Haloferula helveola: one gene and its partner. The protein of the gene in region 1 interacts with the protein of each later gene in a pairwise test. Links are inferred from orthologs where the notes say so. Each region holds a gene or a part of one and is shown on either strand. Other genes may lie near its edges.

What was found.
Region 2: the proteins of ruvA (region 1) and ruvC interact in binary tests that used the Escherichia coli proteins (3 or more experiments, as listed by UniProt). The link is inferred for Haloferula helveola from one-to-one orthologs.

What each region holds. Positions count from the first base shown.
Region 1 is NZ_AP024702.1:647,520-650,572, forward strand. The notes cover bases 143-2,878. They hold ruvA (Holliday junction branch migration protein RuvA), read right to left. Parts: upstream 1,940-2,878; coding sequence 1,346-1,939; downstream 143-1,345. Other genes in these bases: HAHE_RS02150 (hypothetical protein), read right to left, coding at 143-1,349; HAHE_RS02160 (hypothetical protein), read left to right, coding at 2,119-2,430; HAHE_RS02165 (NADH-quinone oxidoreductase subunit A), read left to right, coding at 2,566-2,878. In the rest of the region: rpmB (50S ribosomal protein L28), read left to right, coding at 1-3; more of HAHE_RS02150, read right to left, coding at 72-142; more of HAHE_RS02165, read left to right, coding at 2,879-2,994. UniProt on the Escherichia coli protein: The RuvA-RuvB-RuvC complex processes Holliday junction (HJ) DNA during genetic recombination and DNA repair.
Region 2 is NZ_AP024702.1:5,363,717-5,366,887, forward strand. The notes cover bases 93-2,946. They hold ruvC (crossover junction endodeoxyribonuclease RuvC), read left to right. Parts: upstream 93-1,194; coding sequence 1,195-1,698; downstream 1,699-2,946. Other genes in these bases: HAHE_RS20460 (DEAD/DEAH box helicase), read left to right, coding at 93-1,086; lipB (lipoyl(octanoyl) transferase LipB), read left to right, coding at 1,746-2,363; HAHE_RS20475 (YebC/PmpR family DNA-binding transcriptional regulator), read right to left, coding at 2,368-2,946. In the rest of the region: more of HAHE_RS20460, read left to right, coding at 1-92; more of HAHE_RS20475, read right to left, coding at 2,947-3,078.

The DNA of each region.
Region 1 (3,053 bases):
TGATCGGCATTCCAGCTTTTCCGAAAGGCCCGGGGCAACCCGGGCCTTTTTCGTGTCCGCCACCCGACACCTCAGGCGGGAGCACACGGCAGCAGCACCGCGTCGCGCATCCCGTGGATCTTCTTCTTGTCCGCCGGGGCAAGCGTCGCCAGACAGCCGCCAAGGCTCGTCTCTCCGGATCCGTCGATGAAGTAGTAAGGGCAGAGCCGGACCCGCCCGCGAAACGTCTCGATCGAGCCGTCATCCCGATACACCGGGTGCTCGACCACCCGGGTCTCCCGGAATTCCTGCATGATCCATGGCTGCTGGCCGGCATCGGCAAGGGCATGCCGGATGCGCTGCTTCCACTCGGCCGCAGGCAGGTCATGTCCGACGAATACCCCGCGCGACCCCCATGCGGTTTCGTGGAATCCGCTGATTTTGAGAACCAGCTGCCGCTCCTTCTGACTGAACTCCGCGACCTCGTCCCATGAGTGGACTTCCAGTCGGGGCAGAGCGGCCTGAGGCGGCAAGGGCGACGGGTCGAGCACCCAACTGAATGGCACCAGTTCGCGGATCCGGTCGAGGTGGCTGCCCCGCATCATGTCGCGCCAGAGAGGCTTGAACGCGGGTGTCCACAGAAGCGCCAGCCAGAGCTTGTCTTCCAGATGCGGCAGACACGGCGGGTTCATCTTCACCGCCCCGGTGACGGACGCCTCCGCCAAGGAGCGGAACAAGGGCAGACTCTCCCAGTCGAACCATTCGAAGAAGCGGTAGACCTCGTCGGCGCCCCCTTTGAAATCCGCCGCCGGCACCACGCTGCGCCCCCCTCCGGCTTTCGCCACCAGCCACTCCATCTCCGCCAGGTAGTCCTCCGATTCCTCCGAAATCACCACCGAGCCCCCTTCCCCGAGAATCGACGAGAAGCCATCGAGCATCCCCGAGGCACCTCCCAGAACATCGAAACCCGCGGAGGCGTAGAGCTCGGACAACCATGCCGTGATCCCCATTCCGCCCGGCACGGCATCGAGTTCGGTCAGCGCAAATCCTCGGTCCTGCAACAGCAGGTCCGGCCGGATCACGCGCGGACGCTGACCTTGGCGTCCTGCCTCGCGCTGAAGCTCGATCATCCATGTCGGCTTGCCGGTATCGAGCAGCTCGGCGATCCATCCCGGCAGGGAGCCTGCCGCACTGCGGCGATAGATCTCGTCGCAGGCGTGCTGGAAACGGGCCAGCGGATGACCCAGCCCTTGTAGGAAACGCGTCTCCGCCTTGGTCAGCCTAAGCGGCTCCGGAGAGAAGCGCCAGCCACCTTCGTGCAATCCCCCTTCCGGAAGGGCGCCGCGAATTTCTTCCAGCGACAAACTCATGTCATCGATTTCAGGGCGCCACGCACCAACTCTTCGGTCGAAGCATCCGGCCGCTCGTCGAGCAGCTTCCGGACCGCCTTACGGGCTTCCACCTGCTTGTAGCCCAGTGCCACCAATGCCAGCTCCGCGTCGGCCGCCTTCGGCTGCACCTCACCGGCCTCCACACCCCGCCAGGTCTCGGCGACGCCCACCTTGTCCTTCAGCTCGAGAATGATCCGCTCCGCGGTCTTCTTGCCCAAGCCCTTGATCTTCGACAGCTCGGCGCTCCCTCCGGACGCCACGCAGGCCTTGAAACGGCTGACCGGCATCCCGTTGAGGACCGCCATCGCGATCGCCGGACCGATTCCGCTGACCCGGTCGATCAAGAGCAGAAAGACGTCACGCTCCTCGTCGTTGGCGAAGCCGTAAAGCTGCTGACCGTTCTCCCGAATGTGGTGGTAGGTGCGCAAATCGACCTCGAGCCCCTCAACCGGCTTGAGCCCGTCCATGCTCGAGAAAGGCACCAGCACCTCGTATCCTACCCCTCCCGCGTCGACCACCAACCGGTTCGGATAACTCTCCCACACCTTCCCTCTCAAGCGGACGATCATGGGGCGGCAGCTTGCGCCGCCCGCCGCCTGCGTCAACCCCTTCCCTCACCCCTTGAACAGCGATGAAAATTGTTTAAATTGTCTTAAATTTTTGTATTGCAAAATATTTCGGCCTATTTTTAATCGTTACCTTTTTTTGAGTCGCTTTTGTTACAGGTTGCTGCTATCCTGCCGCCGCTATGGCAACCACCACGAAACGCACCCGGTTTTCACGCCGGCTTCCAGATCACGTTACGGATGAACTCTGCAATGTCCTCGCGGAAGATAAGGTGTTCGGTTTCAACGACCTGTTCGAGCGTGTGTTCGAGAACCTGAAGCTTCGTAACGCCGTCAGCGGAGGAGAAGAGATGCTCCGCCTGCGTGCCTACGAGAAGCTCCAGAACCTCGTTACCCGCGGTCTGGTCGAGAAAATCGGCAAAGAATACAAAGGAACCAATCGAGTCCACGAGGCTTCCAGCGAATGGCTCGCGAAGCAGCAGCAGGAAGATTGATTCCCCACCCACTGTGCTTTCCCCTGAAACCCGTGCCGGAAGTTCCGGCACGGGTTTTTCTTTGCCCGGCCAGACCCTCCTTTTTCGTTCTTGGCAGCCATCCGGGCTCTTCCTATCAACGGCGCGGAAACTTCGATGAGCAGCCAGTTCCTTCCCGTATTCTTCCAGATTCTCGTGGCCGCAGGCTTCGCGGCCGTCACGCTCACCCTCAGCGTGCTGCTCGGGAAGTCCGCCCGCCGGAACGACACCAAGGACACCGCCTACGAATGCGGCATGCTCCCGATCGGGGAAGGCGCTCCGCGCTTCTCGGTGAAGTTCTACCTCGTCGCGATGCTGTTCGTGATTTTCGACATCGAGGTGGTCTTCATGTACCCGTGGGCGGTTCAATTCCGCGATCTCGTCGCTCAGAACGCGACCGCCTTGGTGAGCATGACCGGATTCGCCGGCATTCTCGCCTTCGCCTACGTCTACGCGCTGAAAAAGGGCGCGCTCAGCTGGAAGCCGGAGGTCAAGGGCGCGACCGAACCCGCCGCGGCAGCGGTCGAAGAAGGCGCGACCGCCTGAACGGACCTTCATCCTCTTTCTTTCGCTCCGGCAACCGCTAGGGCAAGGGCCCGGAACAC
Region 2 (3,171 bases), 4.7 Mb from region 1 along the record:
GGCCGGGATGTCATCGGTGCCTCGCAAACCGGAACCGGGAAAACCGCGGCTTTCGCGCTGCCGTCCCTGAGCAAGATTCACAAGATCGGCAAACCGCAGGTGCTGGTCCTCGAGCCCACCCGGGAACTCGCCCACCAGGTCGCCGAACAGTTCGAGAAATACGGCAAGCACACCGGCTGCAAGGTCGCGCTGCTCTACGGCGGCGTCGGTTACGGCAACCAGACCGATCAACTGCAGGACGCGGACATCGTCGTCGCTACTCCCGGCCGACTCGTCGATCTCTTCTACCGCGGCTCGATGCGCTTCGGTGAACTCAAGGTGCTGATCCTCGACGAGGTCGACCGCATGCTCGACATGGGCTTCCTGCCGCAGGTGCGGAAGATCGTGAACCTCTGCCCGTGGGAAGGGCGTCAGACCCTGTTCTTCTCGGCGACCATGCCGCCCGCGATCCAAACCTTCGCGATGTGGTGCCTCGACAATCCCGTCGAAGTCGAAATCGCGCGCCGCTCGGTCGCCAAGACCGTAAGCCACGCGTTTTACCCGGTCTCGATGGACCAGCGCGACGACCTGCTGCTCGCGCTCCTCGACCAGACCGACTACCACTCGGTGATGATTTTCACCCGCACCCGGAAGGAAGCCGACCAGGTGTGCGCGATGATCAAGGACAAGAGCCACGACAAGGTCGTGGCCATGCACTCGGACATCAACCAGTCCGACCGGATGAAGGCACTCGCCGGATTCAAGGAAGGGAAATATGAAGTTCTCGTCGCCACCGACGTCGCCGCGCGCGGCATCGATATTTCCGGCGTGTCGCACGTCATCAACTACCGCGTTCCCGAAAATGCCGAAGACTATGTCCACCGGATCGGGCGGACCGGCCGGGCCGAATCCGAAGGCGACGCCTTCACCATCCTCACGGCAGACGAACTCGACTTCGCCAAGTCGGTCGAAGTCTTCATCGAGCAGGACATCCCGCGCCGCAAGCTGGAGAACTTCGATTACATCTACACCGCGCTTCTCGACGAGAACCCCGCTCCGCTCCGCAAGAAGCGAAAAGGCGGTGGTGGGCGCAAGCGCCGGAGGTAGGAACCTGAAACCCTAAGCCTCAACTCCCAATCATCATCGTCGGGAGTCAGGAGGTTGGTAGCGTCCGGAAGCGTTGAAGTTTCGAGTTTAAGGTTTCAAGTTTCCGACGTGCGCGTCCTCTCCATCGACCCCGCCATCCGCAACACGGGCTATGCCGTGGTGGAGGGCGACCATCGCGAGGCGCGGGTCATCCGCTACGAGGTCATCTCGATCCCCTCGAAGCTTCCCCAATCGTCAGCGCTTGCGGCCGTCCGCACCCATATCGCGAACGTCATCAAGGACCACGAGCCCGATGAAATCGCCGTCGAGGGCATCATCTACGTCCAGTCGCACAAGACCGCGATCAGCATGGGTGCCGCCCGCGCCGCCACCCTGATCGCCGCCGCGGATGCCGGTTTGCCTATCTACGAATATTCGCCGAGCAAGGTGAAGCAGGCGGTCGTCGGCAACGGCAAGGCTGACAAGGCGCAAGTCGCCTTCATGATCCGGGCCCTCCTCGGGCTCTCGGAAACGCCGCCCCACGACGCTGCCGACGCTCTCGCAATCGCCCTCGCCCACCTCCAGGCATCCGACCCTTTCCGGGCCAAACTCCTTGACCGCAAGCCCCTCTAGCAGCCGGCCTCCGGTGGTTCGTAGTTCCCCCTTCAGGGGGCTCTCCCATGAAGATTCGCCACCTCGACAAACCCCTCGCCTACGAAGACGGCCTCTCCCTCCAACACGAAACCGTCTCCGGCATCCTTGAAGGAACCACCGAGGAAACCGTCTTCCTCCTCGAGCACCAACCGGTCTACACGATCGGCCGACGGCGCGACCAATCCTCGCTCAAGGACAAGACCGGTCTGCCGGCTCCGGTTTTTGAAATCAATCGCGGCGGCCAAGCTACCTACCACGGCCCCGGACAGCTCGTCGGCTACCCGATCCTCGACCTTCGTGAGCGCGGCAAGGATCTCCACGAGCACCTGCGCAAACTCGAAGAGGTTCTCATCCTCGCCTGTCGCGACTTCGGCATCGATGCGGGACGCCGCGAGGGACTGACCGGCGTCTGGGTCGAGAACCGCAAACTGGCATCAATCGGCGTCGGCGTCAGCAAGTGGATATCGATGCACGGCTTCGCGATCAACGTCACCCGCGAATGTCTGCTGCCCTTCTTCGCCATCACACCCTGCGGCATCGATGGCGTCGTGATGAGCTGCGTCGAGAACGAAGCCGGCCGCCCCGTGACGGTCGACGAGTTCGGTGCGGCCGTCACACCGCACTTCGAGGCGCTCTTCGGGTAACCGATCAGCCGACGTTGGTGAAGACCGACTGCACGTCGTCGTCGTCCTCGATCTTCTCAAGCAAGGCCTCAACGTCGTTCATCTGCTCTTCGGTCAGCTCCACCGGCTGGGTCGGGATCCGCTCAAGCCCCGCTTTTTTCGGGGTAATCCCCAGTTTCTCAACCCCATCGCTGAGGTTCGCGAAGTCCGAGTAATCGCCGATCGCCCGCGCGAGCCCGTCCTCGACATCCAATTCCTCAAGTCCGCAGTCGATCAGTTCGAGTTCCACCTCCTCCATATTGAGCTCGTCGGTGACCTCGAATTCGACGACCGCCTTGCGGTTGAACATGAAGTCGAGTTGCCCGCTGTTGACCATCTGCCCGTTGTTCTTGCTGAACACCGTCTTCAGGTTGCCGACCGTCCGGTTCGAGTTGTCCGTCGCGCACTCGATGTAAAACAGCGAGCCATGGGGGCCCTTGCCCTCGTAGTTCACTTCGACGAAGTTCGCGGCGTCGTTCCCGGTCGCCCGCTTGATCGCCGCCTCGATCTTGTCCTTCGGCAAATTCTCCGCCTTGGCGTTGGAGATGGCCAAGCGGAGCGAGGGATTCATATCCGGATCACCTCCCCCGTTTTTCGCGGCGAGGGTGATCGACTTGGCAAGCTTCGGAAACACCTTGGACATCTTGTCCCAGCGGGCTTCCTTGGCACGACGGCGGCATTCGAAGGCTCTTCCCATGGATTTTGTCTGACTGCCGGTATTGAAACCCCTACCCGCCCGGGTTCAAGTCCCACCCGGCCCCCTTACACCGAAAGTTTTGACTCCCGACCC